DNA from 2 places in the Streptomyces sp. HSW2009 genome. Region 2 is predicted to be linked to the other one. Evidence: riboswitches for the same ligand, from Rfam matches in the RefSeq annotation. Region 2 holds a riboswitch; the other holds the start of a gene.

Region 1 (7,951 bases), on a different contig from region 2:
GTCCAGCCCACCCGGCCTGAACGGCCGGATCAGCCCGAGCCGTCAGAGCAGGCCGCCAGGCCGGAGCAGCCGGCCAAGTCCCAGCAGCCGGCCCAGACGGGCCAGCCAGCCCGTCCGGGGCACGGCAAGGAGCACGGGCACCGGTTCGCCGGGCTGCGTCGGGAGCTGCCGGCAGAGCGGCCCGCGCCGCGCATCAGGCAGCCACTGCCCGAACCGCCAGTGCCCGACCGGTCCATGACGGGACGTCAACGGCTGCTGGCGAGCGTCTGGCCACCCCGGGTGACCCGACCGCAGCTCACCGTGGCCCTGCTGCTGTGCGTGCTCGGGCTCGGCCTCGCGATCCAGGTGCGGTCGACCAACGAGAACAGCGTGCTGCGCGGGGCCCGGCAGGAGGACCTGGTACGCATCCTCGACGAGCTGGACGACCGGACCCAGCGCCTCGAAGACGAGAAGCAGCGCCTGGTCGGCCAGCGCACCGAGCTGGAGAACAGCTCGGACCAGGCCGAAGAGGCCCGTAAACAGACCAAGGCCAAAGAGCAGCAACTGGGCGTGCTCGCGGGTACGGTTGCGGCGCAGGGGCCCGGCATCACGTTGCGCATAACGGACACGCACGGTGCGGTCGAGGCCGACATGCTGCTCGACGCGATCCAGGAGTTGCGGGCAGCGGGGGCCGAGGCCATCCAGATCAATGACGTACGGGTCGTGGCCGACACGTACTTCACCGACGCGGACAGCGCCGTCGAGATCGACGGCCGCCGGGTGTCACAGCCGTACACGTTCACCGTGATCGGCAAGCCCGAGGATCTTGAGCCCGCGCTCAATATTCCTGGTGGAGTGGTACAGACTCTGGAGAAGGAGCGCGCGAACGTGTCAGTGAAGCGGCACGAGAAGATCGTCGTGGACGCCTTGCGGTCGGCGAAGCGGCCTGACTACGCTCGGTCGTCATCGTGATGAGCGGGGGACGCATGAGGCGCCCGGGGCGCGGGTGCCGCGTAGCGGGGGGTCGGCGCACCAGATACGTGGTGCGTGAGGGAAACTGTCTGATGGTCACGGACGTTGTGAGGGTGACCGGGTCAGCCGGTGTGTGCATCGAGGGTTTGTCCTGCCCCACGGGCGGGTCTGTTTCAGTCAAGGGGAATCGCCCGTGAAGTTGTTTGCGAAGTTGTTCGGCAAGAGCGCACGCCAGGAGGGCGGCACCGCCCGCCATCGGGGGCGCGACGCCGAAGGAGGCGGGGCTCAGGAGGAGCGCCCGCTGTTCCGGGACCAGGTCGGTGACCTGCCCGGTGGTCACGGCGCGTCGTCTGTTGACCCCGCCGGAGCCGGAACCATAGGTTTCGGCCAATCATCAGCCTCAAGTACGGGTGGAGGGTCTGGGTTGCCTGTGTGTCCCAGGTGTGGGCATCAGACCGGCGCTACGAGCAAGTTCTGCTCCAACTGCGGCACGCCGCTGCGCCCGGGTGCCACGCCCGAGCGGGCCTCGGAGACGACGTCCACCATTTCGATCTCCGGCCTTGAGGCGTACGACTCCGAGACGACCGGGCAGACCCAGCTCCCGTCGCTGTCGCCGGAGGCCCAGGCCGCGGTGGACGCGCTGCCGGTGGGCTCGGCGCTCCTGGTGGTCAGGCGCGGTCCGAACTCGGGCAGCCGGTTCCTGCTGGACAGCGAGCTGACGACGGCTGGCCGTCACCCGAACAGTGACATCTTCCTGGACGACGTCACCGTGTCGCGCCGGCACGTGGAATTCCGCCGCGGCCAGGACGGTAGGTTCTCCGTCGCCGATGTCGGCAGCCTCAACGGCACGTACGTCAACCGTGAGCGGATCGACTCCGTGCTGCTCAACAACGGCGACGAGGTGCAGATCGGCAAGTACCGACTGGTCTTCTACGCCAGCCAGCGAGGGTTCGGCATCTGAGTCACCTCGGCGCCAGGGAAGGTTCATGCGTCACTCACCGACGGGCGGTGCCGGACACGGCGCCGCCCCAGCGGACGGCCGTCTGCTCAGCATCGGCGCCGTACTGAACCTCCTGCGCGACGAGTTCCCCGAGGTCACGATCTCAAAGATCCGTTTCCTTGAGGCAGAGGGACTGGTCGAGCCGCAGCGCACCCCCTCCGGGTATCGGAAGTTCTCCCGGGCGGACGTGGAGCGGCTCGGCCATGTGCTGCGTATGCAGCGCGATCACTACCTCCCGTTGAAGGTCATCAGGGAGCACCTCGACGCCCTGGAGCGGGGTGAGCAGGTGTCCCTGCCGGCCCCCGCCCAGCCGCGTGACCTGCTCGACGGGGAGCTGGCGCCGGCGCCTGAGCCGACGGCGGCGAGGCTCGGCCGTGCGGAGCTGCTGGCCGCCGCCGAGGTGGACGAGGGCGAGCTGGCCGAGTGGGAGTCCTACGGGCTGCTCAGTGCCGCTCCTGACGGCGGCTATGACGCCGGGGCGGTCACGGTGGCCAAGCTGATCGCCGATCTGGGCCGCGCGGGTCTTGAGCCGCGTCATCTGCGGGCCATCAAGGCGGCGGCGGAGCGGGAGGCCGGGCTGGTCGAACAGCTCGTTGCACCCCTTCGGCGGCATCGCAATCCGCAGACCAGAGCCCACGCGGAGGCCACCGCGCGAGAGCTCGCCGGACTGTCCGTACGGCTGCACGCGGCCCTCGTGGAAGCAGCCCTGCGGGTCAGGTTGCACTGAGTGCAGGGGTGCCCGACTACCCAAACCGGCCGGGCAGGTCCTAGGGTTGCTGTGTGAATGAGCTCGACGTCGTGGGTGTCCGGGTGGAAATGCCTTCCAACCAGCCGATCGTGCTTCTCCGTGAAGTGGGAGGCGACCGGTACCTGCCCATTTGGATTGGGCCGGGAGAGGCGACTGCCATCGCCTTCGCGCAACAGGGCATGGCCCCTGCGCGACCGCTGACGCATGACCTTTTCAAGGACGTGCTGGAGGCGGTGGGCCAGGAGCTCACCGAAGTCCGCATCACGGACCTGCGGGAGGGCGTGTTCTACGCGGAGCTGGTGTTCGCCAGCGGCGTGGAGGTCAGCGCCCGGCCGTCGGACGCCATAGCGCTGGCGCTGCGTACCGGCACGCCCATCTACGGCAGCGACGGTGTGCTGGACGACGCTGGCATCGCCATTCCTGACGAGCAGGAGGACGAGGTCGAGAAGTTCCGCGAGTTCCTCGACCAGATCTCGCCGGAAGACTTCGACACCAACAGCCAGTGAGTCGCTGGCGGTAGCGGCGTCGGGATATTCGGGGAGCCGTTCCCCGGAACGCGTCACGGTAAACCACTCCCAGGGTGATTATCACTCGGCGTGCCGAGTGTGGCGATCGTTGACGCGCCCCGGGTGACTGCCTACCGTCGACAGGGCAGGTCAAGGACGGAGGTCGGCGTGAGAAGCACCGGCGACGGCACGGCGGCGGGCGGTCCGTATCCGCTGTACGGGGGCGGGGCCGCAGCGGCGCCCGGGCAGCCGACCGCGGCACGAGCCGCAACACCCGACGAGCCCGCGTCCGACGACGTCGGCTACCGCGGCCCCACCGCCTGCGCGGCGGCGGGCATCACCTACCGGCAACTCGACTACTGGGCGCGAACCGGCCTCGTCGAGCCGAGCGTCCGGCCCGCGTACGGCGCCGGCAACCAGCGGCTGTACAGCTTCCGCGACGTGGTCGTCCTCAAGATCGTCAAGCGTCTCCTGGACACCGGGGTATCGCTCCAGAACATCCGCCCCGCGGTGCAGCACCTGCGCCAGCGCGTGGGCGCCGACCGCGCGCCGATGACGCTGATGAGCGACGGCGCGATGGTGTACGAGTGCACGTCGCCGGACGAGGTCGTGAACCTCCTCCAGGGCGGCCAGGGCGTCTTCGGCATCGCCGTCGGGGTGGTGTGGCGGGACGTGGAGTCCGCGCTGGCCCAACTGCACGGCGAGCGCGTGGACACCGGCGAGACCCTCACCCGGCACCACCCGGCCGACGAGCTCGCCAGGCGGCGCAACCGCGCGGTCTAGGCCGATTGTCAGAGGCGTACGGCACCATCGTGGGTGTGAGGGGTGCGCCGACGATTCTGCATCTGGACATGGACGCCTTCTTCGCTGCGGCGGAGCAGGCGGCCAAGCCGAGCCTGCGTGGCAAGCCGGTGATCGTCGGCGGCCTCGGGCCGCGCGGTGTGGTGTCCACCGCTTCGTACGAGGCGCGTGTCTTCGGTGTGCACTCCGCCATGGCGATGGCGCAGGCCCGGCGGCTGTGCCCGAACGCCGCCTACCTCACCCCCCGCTTCGCGTTGTACCGCCAGGTCAGCGAGGTCGTGATGCGCCTGCTCGCGGCGCTGTCGCCGCTGGTGGAACCGCTCAGCCTGGATGAGGCGTTCGTGGATCTGGAGGCCGGCGGGGTGGAGCCGCGGACGCAGGCCGCCCGGGCGGTGGGGGAGCGGCTGCGCAGGGACATCGCCGCGGCGACCGGGCTCTCCGGGTCGGTGGGGCTGGCCGGCTCCAAGATGCTCGCCAAGATCGCCTCCGAGCAGGCCAAGCCCGACGGCCTGGTGGTGATCGAGCCGGGCACGGAGCTCGCACTGCTGGGGCCCATGTCGGTGCGGGCCATTCCCGGGGTGGGGCCGGCGACGGCCGAGGCGCTGCGCAGGGCCGGCATCCACACCGTGGGTGAGACGGCCGAGGCGGGTGAGGCCGAGTTGGTCAGGTTGCTCGGCAGGGCGCACGGGGCCTCGCTGTTCGCGTTGGCCAGCGGGCGGGACGAGCGCCCCGTGGTCGCCGAGCGGGACACCAAGTCGGTGTCGGTCGAGGACACCTTCGACGAGGACCTGACGGACCGCTCCCGGGTGCAGTTCGAGGTGGACCGGCTCGCCGTCCGGTGCGTCGAACGGCTGCGGGCGGCCGGCAGATCGGGTCGTACGGTCGTACTGAAGGTGCGGCGTTACGACTTCTCGACGCTCACCCGCTCCGAGACGCTGCGCGGCCCGACGGACGACCCTGCGGTCGTGCGGGAAGCGGCCAGGCGGCTGATCGACGCGGTGGAGACGGCCGAGGGTGTGCGGCTGCTCGGCGTCGGCGTCACGGGGCTGGCCGACTACACCCAGGAGGACCTGTTCGCCCAGGCGGCCACCGAGCGCGAGGCGCTGGCGGGCGAGCAGCAGGGGCGGGGCGAGCAGGCCGGTGCCGGGGGCTCCCGGGGGGCCGCAGCGGCCGAGAGCGGCGCACCCGGGCCGCTCGCCGGCCCTGCCGAGCCTGAGCGACCCGAGCCGCCCCGGCGCTGGCTGCCGGGGCTGGACGTCGTGCACGCCGAGTACGGCGCCGGCTGGGTGCAGGGCAGCGGCGTCGGCCGGGTGACCGTGCGGTTCGAGGAGCCGTGGTCGGCCCCGGGCCGGGTGCGGACCTTCGCCGTCGACGATCCGGACCTCACGCAGGCCGAGCCGCTGCCGCTGATCCGCCCCGAGACAGGGCCCGCCGCGCCGGACCCCGAAGCGTCGTGTGACGCGGGGGAGCCGGTGGCGTCCCGGCCGGTGCCTCAGCCGCCCGAAGCCGTCCCCCCCCCCTCGTCCGAACCGGCGATATGCCCGAAGCCGGTGTCCGGCGGCGGGGTGGGAGCGCTGCGCCGCGAGGTGTCGAGCCCGTAGTGCCGGTAGAGCTGGACCTCCTGCTCGGGTGAGAGGTGCCGGCCGACACCGAGGTCGGGCGCACCCTTGATGAGCGCGCGGTCGAAGGGCACGCGCAGGACCTCGTCGACCACCTCGCTCGGCTCCAGGGGTACGAAGACGTCCCGCCCGAACAGGCCGGTGCGCACCGCCGCCCACTCGGGTGCGCCGGTCGCGTCGTCGAGGTAGACCTCGTCCACGGTGCCGATCTTCGTGCCGTGGCGATCGAACGCCTTGCGGCCTATCAAGTGCCTCGGATCGGTGTCCGTCTGCACCGTCCATCACCTCCAGCAAGGTCGTGACTGCCCTATGACACCTACGTAAGGGCACATCATGCCCACCGGCCACTTGAGGAAGCAGAGGAAGCAGGTGAAAACGTCGCTGGTAGGCTGGTCCGTGGCTGTCGACCCCGTGCGGGAGAGCCCTCCGCCGCAGGTAGGCGGGGGCGCCGAAGGAGCAAATCCTCCCCGGAATCTCTCAGGCACACGTACCGTACGGACGAGGTCACTCTGGAAAGCAGGGCGGGTCACGGACTGGCATCAGCCCGGAACCCGTCCTCACCGACGGTGAAAGCCGGGCCGCGATGCGGGCCGGTGAAGCTCTCAGGTCGCGATGACAGAGGGGGAGGCCGTTCGGGCACCAGCGCCATGGTGCCCCCGAAGGTCGTATGACCAGGAGGCCTCCGCAGATGACTGCACACCGCATCTCCCTGACCGAGTTGGAGCGCGGCACGCCCTTCGACGAGCGTCACATCGGGCCCGACCGTGAGGCACAGGCCAAGATGCTGGCCCAGGTCGGCTTCGGCTCGCTGGACGAGCTGACCGCGGCTGCCGTGCCCGACGTGATCAAGAGCGCCGAGGCGCTGCGCCTGCCCGACGCCAGGACCGAGCCGGAGGTGCTCGCCGAACTGCGTGCGCTGGCCGACCGCAACCAGGTCGTCACGCCCATGATCGGCCTCGGCTACCACGGCACCTTCACGCCGCCGGTGATCCTGCGCAACGTGATGGAGAACCCGGCCTGGTACACCGCGTACACCCCGTACCAGCCGGAGATCTCGCAGGGGCGCCTGGAGGCGCTGCTGAACTTCCAGACCATGGTCGCGGACCTGACCGGGCTGCCCACCTCCGGCGCCTCGCTGCTCGACGAGGGCACCGCGGCGGCCGAGGCCATGGCGCTCTCGCGGCGTGTGGGCAAGGTCAAGAACGGCGTCTTCCTGATCGACGCGGACTGTCTGCCGCAGACCATCGCCGTGATCCAGACCCGCGCCGAGCCCACCGGTGTGGAGATCGTGGTCGCCGACCTGTCCGACGGCATCCCGGACGAGGTCGCCGAGCGCGGCGTCTTCGGCGTCCTGCTCCAGTACCCGGGGGCCTCCGGCGCGGTGCGCGACCCGCGGGCGATCATCGAGCGGGCGCACGAGCTCGGCGCGGTCGTCACGGTCGCCGCCGCCCTGCTCGCCCTCACGCTGCTCACCTCGCCCGGTGAGCTGGGCGCCGACATCGCCGTCGGCAGCACGCAGCGGTTCGGCGTGCCGATCGGCTTCGGCGGCCCGCACGCCGGCTTCATGGCCGTCGGCGAGAAGTTCGCCCGCAGCCTGCCCGGCCGACTCGTCGGCGTCTCCGTCGACGCGGACGGCGACAAGGCGTACCGGCTGGCGCTCCAGACCCGCGAGCAGCACATCCGCCGCGAGAAGGCCACCAGCAACATCTGCACCGCCCAGGTGCTGCTCGCCGTGATGGCGGGCATGTACGCGGTCTACCACGGCCCGGACGGCCTGGCCGCCATCGCCCGCCGTACCCACCGCTACGCCACGGTGCTCGCCGCCGGGCTGCGGGCCGGCGGGGTCGAGGTCGTGCACGGCGCCTACTTCGACACGCTCACCGCGCGGGTGCCGGGGCGGGCGGCCGAGGTCGTCGCCGCGGCCCGCGAGGCCGGCGTCAACCTGCGGCTGGTCGACGCCGACCAGATCGGCATCGCCTGCGACGAGACCACCGGCCGCGCGGAGCTGGCCGCCGTGTGGGGCGCCTTCGGCGTGCAGGCCGATGTGGCGGAGCTGGACGCGGGCGTGGCCGACGCGCTGCCGCAGTCGCTGCTGCGTACCGACGCGTACCTCACGCACCCGGTCTTCCACCAGCACCGTTCCGAGACGGCGATGCTGCGCTACCTGCGCAAGCTGGCGGACCGCGACTACGCGCTGGACCGGGGGATGATCCCGCTCGGCTCCTGCACCATGAAGCTGAACGCGACCACCGAGATGGAGCCGGTCACCTGGCCGGAGTTCGGTGCGCTGCACCCGTTCGCGCCGATCGAGCAGGCGCAGGGCTAT
Region 2 (7,951 bases):
GCGACGCCCGCCTCGCCGACGTCGGCCTGCGACAGCCGCTCGGCGAGGATGCGGGCACCCTCAAGGGTGCGCTGCTGGCGCTCGGTGAACTCCGGGGACGCCGCCATCTTGAAGGCGACCGCCTTCGCCGCGATGACGTGCTCCAGAGGGCCGCCCTGCTGACCGGGGAAGACCGCCGAGTTGATCTTCTTGGCCAGTTCGGCCGTGGAGAGGATCACACCGCCGCGCGGGCCGCCGAGCGTCTTGTGCGTGGTGGTGGTCACCACGTGCGCGTGCGGCACGGGCGAGGGGTGCAGCCCCGCCGCCACCAGACCGGCGAAGTGCGCCATGTCGACCATCAGGTACGCACCGACCTCGTCGGCGACCTTGCGGAAGGCGGCGAAGTCGAGCTGGCGCGGGTAGGCTGACCAGCCCGCCACGATCAGCTTCGGACGGTGCTCCTTGGCCAGCCGCTCGACCTCGTCCATGTCGACCTGCCCGGTCTGCTCGTCCACGTGGTACGCGACCACGTTGTAGAGCTTGCCGGAGAAGTTGATCTTCATGCCGTGGGTCAGGTGCCCGCCGTGCGCCAGGTTCAGGCCCATGATCGTGTCGCCCGGCTTGAGCAGCGCGAACATCGCCGCCGCATTGGCCTGGGCACCGGAGTGCGGCTGCACGTTGGCCGCCTCGGCGCCGAACAGCGCCTTGATGCGGTCGATGGCGATCTGCTCGATGACATCCACGTGCTCGCAGCCGCCGTAGTAGCGGCGGCCGGGGTAGCCCTCGGCGTACTTGTTGGTGAGGACCGAGCCCTGGGCCTCCAGGACGGCGACCGGAGCGAAGTTCTCCGACGCGATCATCTCCAGGGTGGACTGCTGGCGGTGGAGCTCGGCGTCGACAGCGGCGGCGACGTCCGGGTCGAACTCGTGGAGGGAACTGTTAAAAGGCGACATCGACATCCCGATCAGATCAGAGTCGTCAGGGCGGTGGAAGGTTGCTCAGTTGCCGGTGAAGGCGGTGTATTCGTCGGCCGACAGCAGGTCGTCCGGCTCGCTCGACACCTTGACCTTGAAGAGCCAGCCACCCTCGAAGGGGGCCGTGTTCACCAGCGATGGATCGTCCACGACGTCCTGGTTGACCTCGGTGATCTCGCCCGATACCGGCGCGTACAGGTCGCTGACCGACTTGGTCGACTCCAGCTCACCGCAGGGTTCGCCCGCGGTGACCTCCGAGCCCACCTCGGGGAGCTGGACGTAGACGACATCGCCGAGCGCACCTGCCGCGTGCTCGGTGATGCCGACCGTCGACGCGCCGTCCGTGGCGGCCGACAGCCACTCGTGCTCCTTGCTGTAGCGAAGCTGCTGGGGGTTGCTCATGACCTGATTCTCCTGTACGCGATGGCGTGCTCGTGCGAGGGGGTGGGAAAACGGGTGGAACGGCCCAAAGGGGAACGGCTCAAAGCCGCCGGAACCCATTGCGCCGTTGCGAAAGGGATGCCCGGTACGGCCGTGGCCGGCGGCAGCGGCTGGCGCTGGCGCCCGTGGGCGGCTAGCGCTGGCGCTTGTAGAAGGGGAGCGCGACGACCTCGTACGGCTCGTGCGTGCCGCGGATGTCGACGGCCACGCCCTCGGTGCCGGGGGCGGCGTGCGCCGCGTCCACGTAGGCGATGGCGATCGGCTTGCCGAGGGTGGGGGAGGGGGCGCCCGAGGTGACCTCGCCGATCACCGTGCCGTCCGCGGCCACCCCCGAGAAGCCGGCGCGCGGCACCCGACGGCCGGTGGCGATCAGGCCGACCAGCTTGCGCGGCGGGGCCTGCTCGGCCCGCTCGGCCGCCGCAGCCAGCGGCTCGCGGCCCACGAAGCGGCCCTCGTTCGTCGTCTTCTCGAACTTCACCACGCGCCCCAGACCCGCGTCGAACGGGGTGGTCGACGTCGTCAGCTCGTGCCCGTACAGCGGCATGCCCGCCTCAAGGCGCAGCGTGTCGCGGCAGGCCAGGCCGCAGGGGATCAGCCCGACCTGCTCGCCGGCCGCGGTCAGCGCCTGCCACAGCGGCTCGGCGTCGCCGGGGGCCACGAACAGCTCGAAGCCGTCCTCGCCGGTGTACCCGGTACGGGCGATCAGCGCGGGTACGCCCGCGACGGTGCCCGGCAGGCCCGCGTAGTACTTGAGCCCGTCCAGGTCGGCGTCGGTCAGCGACTTCAGGATGCCCGGGGCCTCGGGGCCCTGCACGGCGAGCAGCGCGTAGGCGTCGCGGTCATCGCGCACGGAGACCTCGAAGCCGGCGGCGCGCTCGGTCAGCGCGTCCAGCACCACCTGGGCGTTGGAGGCGTTGGCGACCACCAGGTACGTCTGGTCGGCGAGCCGGTAGACGATCAGGTCGTCCAGGATGCCGCCGTCGGCGTCGCAGATCATCGTGTACCGGGCGCGGCCGACGGCCACCGACGACAGGTTGCCGACCAGCGCGAAGTCCAGCGCGTCGGCGGCCTGCGGACCGGTCAGGGTGATCTCGCCCATGTGGGAGAGGTCGAAGAGGCCGGCGCGGGTGCGGACGGCGGTGTGCTCCTCGCGCTCACTGCCGTAGCGCAGCGGCATGTCCCAGCCCGCGAAGTCGGTCATGGTGGCGCCGAGCGCGCGGTGGGTCGCGTCCAGGGCGGTGCGGCGCGGAGAATCGGGCAGGCTGCTCATCGGTTGCGGACTCCCAAGGGTGGGCAGGGCTGGCGAGGACATCCTCCCCATCTGTCATCGGAACCTGAGAGGTTCGCCATGACCCCTGGCGTGGGGCCCGGCTTGCACCTTGGGTGGAGCCGTAGGAACGGCTCGCTTTTCAGATCTGCCTCGTCCACGCGGTATCGGGGCCTGAGAGATTCAAGGGAGGACTTGCTCCTTCGGCGTCCCGGGCGGCGGGTGATCGCGGGGATCACCGCAGGTCCAGGAACTCTCCCGCATGGATTCGAGCGGCCGGTATGCAGTTGCGCGCACATCATGACACGGACGGCCGTGCGATGGACCCCCGGTCCGGCATCCGATTCACTGTGGGGTTCATTACCTCTTCTTTACACTCGGTGGACACGAACCGTGGTGACCGCCGCCGTTGCGCTCGGGGAGGATGATCACGTTGCAGGGTCAGGGCATGCAGGCGGGGCCCGAGGTGCCCGCGCTGGTACCACCTCCAGCTTCCTCCTCTTCGCTGCCGCCGCCACCCGTGCGGCACCGCGAGCGGCACCCGGGGGAGACGTTGCCGATGGGGCGCGGGCCGACCGTCATCGATCTGCGCGGTGGGGGGTGGCGCCGGGTGGAGCCCGCGGGCCCGGCGCCCGTTGCCCAGGAGCCCGTCGTCCCGGGACTCGCCGCTTCGGCTCCGCGCCCGGTCCCGCGCCCGACCACCGTTCCTCGCTCTCGCGAGAGTGGTGCGGTTCCCCGTTCCCGTGCGGGGGGTGCGGCCCCTCGCTCTCACGAAGGCGGTGCCGCCCCGGCCGCCCCAGCAGTACCAGCCCGGGCGGGCTCCGCCACCCCAGCCACTCCCGCGGCGCCGGTCGCCCCACCCCCCGCGGCGCGGCCGGACGGGCCCGGTCCAGTGCGGGAGCTGCGGTACGCCACCGGGGACCTGCTGGTCGTCTCCGGGCTGCCCGGCAGCGGCAAGAGCACCCTGATGAGCCGGGTGCTGTTAGGCCGGGGCGCCGCCGGCGGCCCGGTGTGGCGGGTGGACTCGCAGGACACCAGGGACCGCTGGCAGCGGATGATGCCCGGCTGGGTCGGCTACCCCGTCTACCGGCCACTGGTGCGCCTGGCGCACTACGCGGGGCTGCGCCGCGCCGTGCGCTCCGGGGCCAGCGTCGTCGTCCACGACTGCGGCACCCTGCCCTGGGTGCGCCACTGGCTGGCCCGCGGCGCCCGCCGCCGCGGCGCCGCGTTGCACCTGGTGCTGCTGGACGTGGACCCCGGCCTTGCGCTGGCCGGGCAGGCGGCCCGGGGCCGCAGGGTCTCCGCGTACGCCTTCCGCAGGCACCGGGCCGCGGCGGCCCGGCTGCGCACCCGCGCCCTGACCGGCAGCCCGCCGCCGGGCTGCGCGTCGACCGTGCTCCTGGACCGCGCGGCGGCCGGGGCCCTGGCCGCGATCACCTTCGATTCCGATGAGACCGATGAGACCTCGGACACGGCTTGTTGCGGCGCCGGCTGTGACGCCGCGTGCGACGCGACTTCCGGTACGGGGTGCGGTGCTGCCTGCGGCACGACGTGCGGCACCGCCTGTGATGCGCCTTTCGATCCGGGTCGCGGGGCCGCCCGCGACTGAGCCGGTGAGGCGGCGGGCCACGGGGCCCTCGGCTGCTGCGCCGCGGGTGACACAGCGGCACAGCGGCATGGCGGTGGGGCGGGGGCCCCATGAGCCGGGCGTCAGGAGGGGTGGGGCGGCCATGCGGCGGGGCCGTGATCCGGGCAGCCGGAACTGGGGCGACCGGGCCACGGGGCCGTGATCCGGGCAGCCGGGCAGCCGGGCGACCGGGCCGTCGCTCGGGGAGTCGCGGCCGGCACGGCAGCACGGGGATCGGGCCTGGCACGGGTGCGGGAGAGAGGTGGGAGCGCGCCCGCGCACCCCCGGTGACCGGGCGGGCAACGGGGGCGCACCCTGCGGCGTCCTCCCCCGGGAGGCCACCCGCCGCACACCGTTTACCGTGCGGGTGGCGGGCGGGCCAGCGGTGTCGTACGGAGCCGTTAAGGTGCGTAGGCAGGTCGGACGAGACGGCGGTTGGACGAGATGAGCATCCCTGAGCGACACGAAACCACCCCGGCTGCCGGCGGTTTCCCGTGCAACGAACTCGAAGAGGTGCTGGCCGCCTCGCGCGCGCTGGGACCCGAGGGGCAGCAGCAGGCCGCGGCCGGCGCCCGCATCGTCGAGGTCCTCGCGCGCAGCCCGATATGGGTGCCGTTGCCCCGCGGCGGGGACCAGACCAGCCCGCACCTGGACCTGGCCACCATCGAGTTGGACGGCGCCGCCTACGTCCCGGTCTTCAGCTCCGAAGCACAGCTCCAGCAGGTGACCGGCGGCCGGCTGTCCTTCACCGTCGCCCCGGCCGTCGAGTTCGCCCGCGGCCTGCCGCCGCAGGTCGGCATCGCGATCAACCCGGGCGGCGCGGGGGGCGCCCCCCCGCCCCCCCCCCCCCGGCGCGGGGGGGGGCGGGGGGGGGCCCCCCCCCCCCGCGGCGCGGTCGGGCGGAAACCCGGCGAGGGCGGCGGCGACCACACAGAAGCCGGCGGAGACCCACAGCACCGAGGTGTAGCCACCCTCCGCAGGGTGACCGTCGCCGCCGGCCTGGGCGGCCAGCACGGTGGCGGCGAGCGCACTGCCAAGCGAGAAGCCGGTGAAGCGGACCACCTGGTAGAAACCCAGGGCGCTGCCCGTCTCCCGGGCGGGGACGGCCCGTACGATCAGGCCGGGGATCGCGGCGAAGGTGGTGCCGAGGCCCACGCCCAACACACCCGTCATGACGAACGCCTGCCACAGGGCACCGTGGAAGACGGCGAAGAACCCACACCCCACCGCGGCCACCAGACAGCCGAGCACCAACACCGCCCGTATCCCCATGCGGGCCACCAGGGCGGGCAGGGCGCGGGAGCTGGCCAGCATGAAGACGGACAGCGGGATGAGGACGAGGCCGGCCACGACGGCCGACGCGGAGAACCCGAACCCACCCGAGCGGGGGGACTGCACGAACTCCGTCACCCCCGAAAGCACCATGTACATCGCGATGCCCAGCACCAGGGCACAGGCATCGGCGGAGAGCACCGAAGGGTGACGCAGCAGACGCAGTTGGACCAGCGGATGCTCGGCGCGCAACTGCTGCCGGACCCACCCCGCGCCGAGCACGACCCCGGCCACCAGCAGGCTGACGACCGCCGGTGAGCCCCAACCCCACCGGGTCCCCTCCGCCACCGCCACCAGTACGGTGACCAGCGCCAGGGCGAGCAGTGCGGCGCCCACCCAGTCGAGCGGGTCGAGGGCGCCGCGCCGCGCGCTCGACGGCAGGACCACGGCGGTACACAGCAGCGCAAGGCCCGACACGACCGCGCCGAACCAGTACGCACCCGCCAGCCCCCACACGTCGGCCACCCACCCACTGATCGGGTAACCCGCACCGAGGCCGGCGCCGGCCGACACCGACAGCAGCGCGATCATGGGCGCCACCTCGGCCTTGGGCAGCTCGTCCCGCGCGGTGGCCATCGCCAACGGTGCGAGGCCGAGGCCGACGCCCTGCAACCCACGGCCGACAAGCAGCAGCCCGAGCCCACCGCCCCAGCCACTGGCCAGGGCGGCCACGACGCCGCCCACCGTGACCACGGCCAAGCCGCCGAGTAGCGTCACCCGCCGCCGCGGCCCGTCGCCGAGCCGGCCAAGGACCGGGGAGCTCGCCGCGCCGACCAGCAGCGCCACGGTCAGCGACCACTGCGCCGTACTTAGCGACGCATGGAACTCGTGGGCGACGGTGGGGATCAGCGGTGCCCCGAACGAGCTGATGAGGCTGGAGACCAGCGTGGCCAGCACCAGCACGGGACCGATCAGTGCGCTACGACGCTGCTTGGTCAGTACATGACTCATGACCACGAAACCCCCAGAAGAAGTGCGTGCGACTTGCACGCAATAACCTACCCCCCAACCCGTGCGTTTCGCACGTATTATTGCCGGATGGCGAACACAGGCTTGGCGCGCGACCTGGAACAGGCACTGGGACAGTTGCTGCTGCGGCGCAACCGGAGCGCGCTCTACGACGCGGTCCTGGACGAGGCGCCGCCGGGCGTCGACCGGCAGACCTACCGGGTGCTCAGCGGTTTGGCCAGGCTCGGACCGCAATCGGCGGCGCGCCTGGCCGACGAGGTGGGCATCGACCGGTCCGGCGCGAGCCGCTACGCCGACCGCCTCGAAACCGCGGGCCTCATCGAACGCGGCCCCGACCCCCACGACGGCCGCGCCACCCTGCTCTCCCTGACCGCGAAGGGCCGCACCACGGTCGCAGGGCTGCGCGACGCGCTGACCCGACACCTCGAAGACCGGATCGCGGACTGGCCCGAGGGCCAGGCGCAGGCGCTGATCGACGGCATTCACCTGCTCATCGATGTGCCCCGGGAGTGATCCGCTGACGGTCGAGGGGCGGGCGCCCTCGACATCGAACGTCGGCGTCGTACGAGCCGCCGCTCATCGCATCGCGCCGCGCACTTCTCGTACGTCCGCTCGTGGCGCCCTCGCCCACCGTCTGGGGGAGGACGCCGCAGCACGGCCATCCCCGCGAACCCCCGGCCAAGCCGGTTCCGTGCGGCCCTGGCGCCGCTGACGAGAGCCCCAGCCGGGCACCTGCCGGCTGGGGTGGTTGATGCGCGGTATGGGTCAACTGCGCAGCTTCTTCCACGTGTTGGGACCGACGATGCCGTCCGCCTTGAGACCGTGGTCACGCTGGAATGCCTTTAGCGCCTTCTCGGTGGCTTCGTCGAAGTAGCCGTGGATCGGGCCGGTGTAGTAGCCCTGCTCCTTCAGCAGACATTGAAGTTGCCTCACGGCGCTGCCTTGGTCGCCGAGCCGGAGGGGTCCGACTCCGTGGTGGTAGCCGCAGTAGTGACGGCCGGTGGCCGAATGCTGACCGTCCTGAGTGGTGGTGGGGTGGGAAGTCGGAGTCGCGTTGGCGGAGGTGCTTCCGATGAGTAGGAGTGAGCCGGCGAGAGCGGCGGGTACGAGTGCGCGGAGTGCCTTCGCCATGTGTGGATGCCCCTTTGGGTTGTGGGTGGTGAGCACCCGGAGTCGTTCGGGCCGCCGTGTGCGTGGTGTCGTTGGACGGACGGATGGTGCGGGTGTGGTCCGGCCGGGGCTTCACCCCGGCCGGACCGTGCGCCCGATCACTGCCCAGCCGTGATCACCTGTCGATGCGCTAGGTGACTACGCCTGGGGCAGCCCCCCCGGGAGGGCGCACCATGGGGAATCAGCCGCGCA

The links. A riboswitch is a leader RNA that binds a small molecule or an ion and turns the genes downstream of it on or off. The one in region 2 is predicted to bind glycine.
Region 1: it holds a riboswitch for glycine, as region 2 does, so the genes downstream of both, gcvP (aminomethyl-transferring glycine dehydrogenase) here and gcvT (glycine cleavage system aminomethyltransferase GcvT) in region 2, are expected to answer to the same signal.

The regions. Positions count from the first base shown of each region.
Region 1 covers NZ_JBEHZD010000136.1:1,989-9,939, reverse strand. The annotation lists gene AAHZ94_RS13130 (DUF881 domain-containing protein) at 193-951, shown strand; gene AAHZ94_RS36435 (FHA domain-containing protein) at 1,085-1,912, shown strand; gene ftsR (transcriptional regulator FtsR) at 1,938-2,678, shown strand; gene AAHZ94_RS13115 (bifunctional nuclease family protein) at 2,732-3,205, shown strand; gene AAHZ94_RS13110 (MerR family transcriptional regulator) at 3,374-3,988, shown strand; gene AAHZ94_RS13105 (DNA polymerase IV) at 4,024-5,607, shown strand; gene AAHZ94_RS13100 (PRC-barrel domain-containing protein) at 5,499-5,900, opposite strand; glycine riboswitch at 6,030-6,128, shown strand; gene gcvP (aminomethyl-transferring glycine dehydrogenase) at 6,314-7,951, shown strand, end outside.
Region 2 covers NZ_JBEHZD010001330.1:6,449-14,399, reverse strand. The annotation lists gene glyA (serine hydroxymethyltransferase) at 1-932, opposite strand, end outside; gene gcvH (glycine cleavage system protein GcvH) at 978-1,355, opposite strand; gene gcvT (glycine cleavage system aminomethyltransferase GcvT) at 1,528-2,664, opposite strand; glycine riboswitch at 2,814-2,932, opposite strand; partial or broken gene AAHZ94_RS36210 (AAA family ATPase) at 3,440-4,102, shown strand; partial or broken gene AAHZ94_RS36205 (SseB family protein) at 4,733-5,209, shown strand; partial or broken gene AAHZ94_RS36200 (MFS transporter) at 5,333-6,571, opposite strand; gene AAHZ94_RS36195 (MarR family winged helix-turn-helix transcriptional regulator) at 6,659-7,102, shown strand; gene AAHZ94_RS36190 (peptidoglycan-binding domain-containing protein) at 7,355-7,720, opposite strand; gene AAHZ94_RS36185 (peptidoglycan-binding domain-containing protein) at 7,941-7,951, opposite strand, start outside.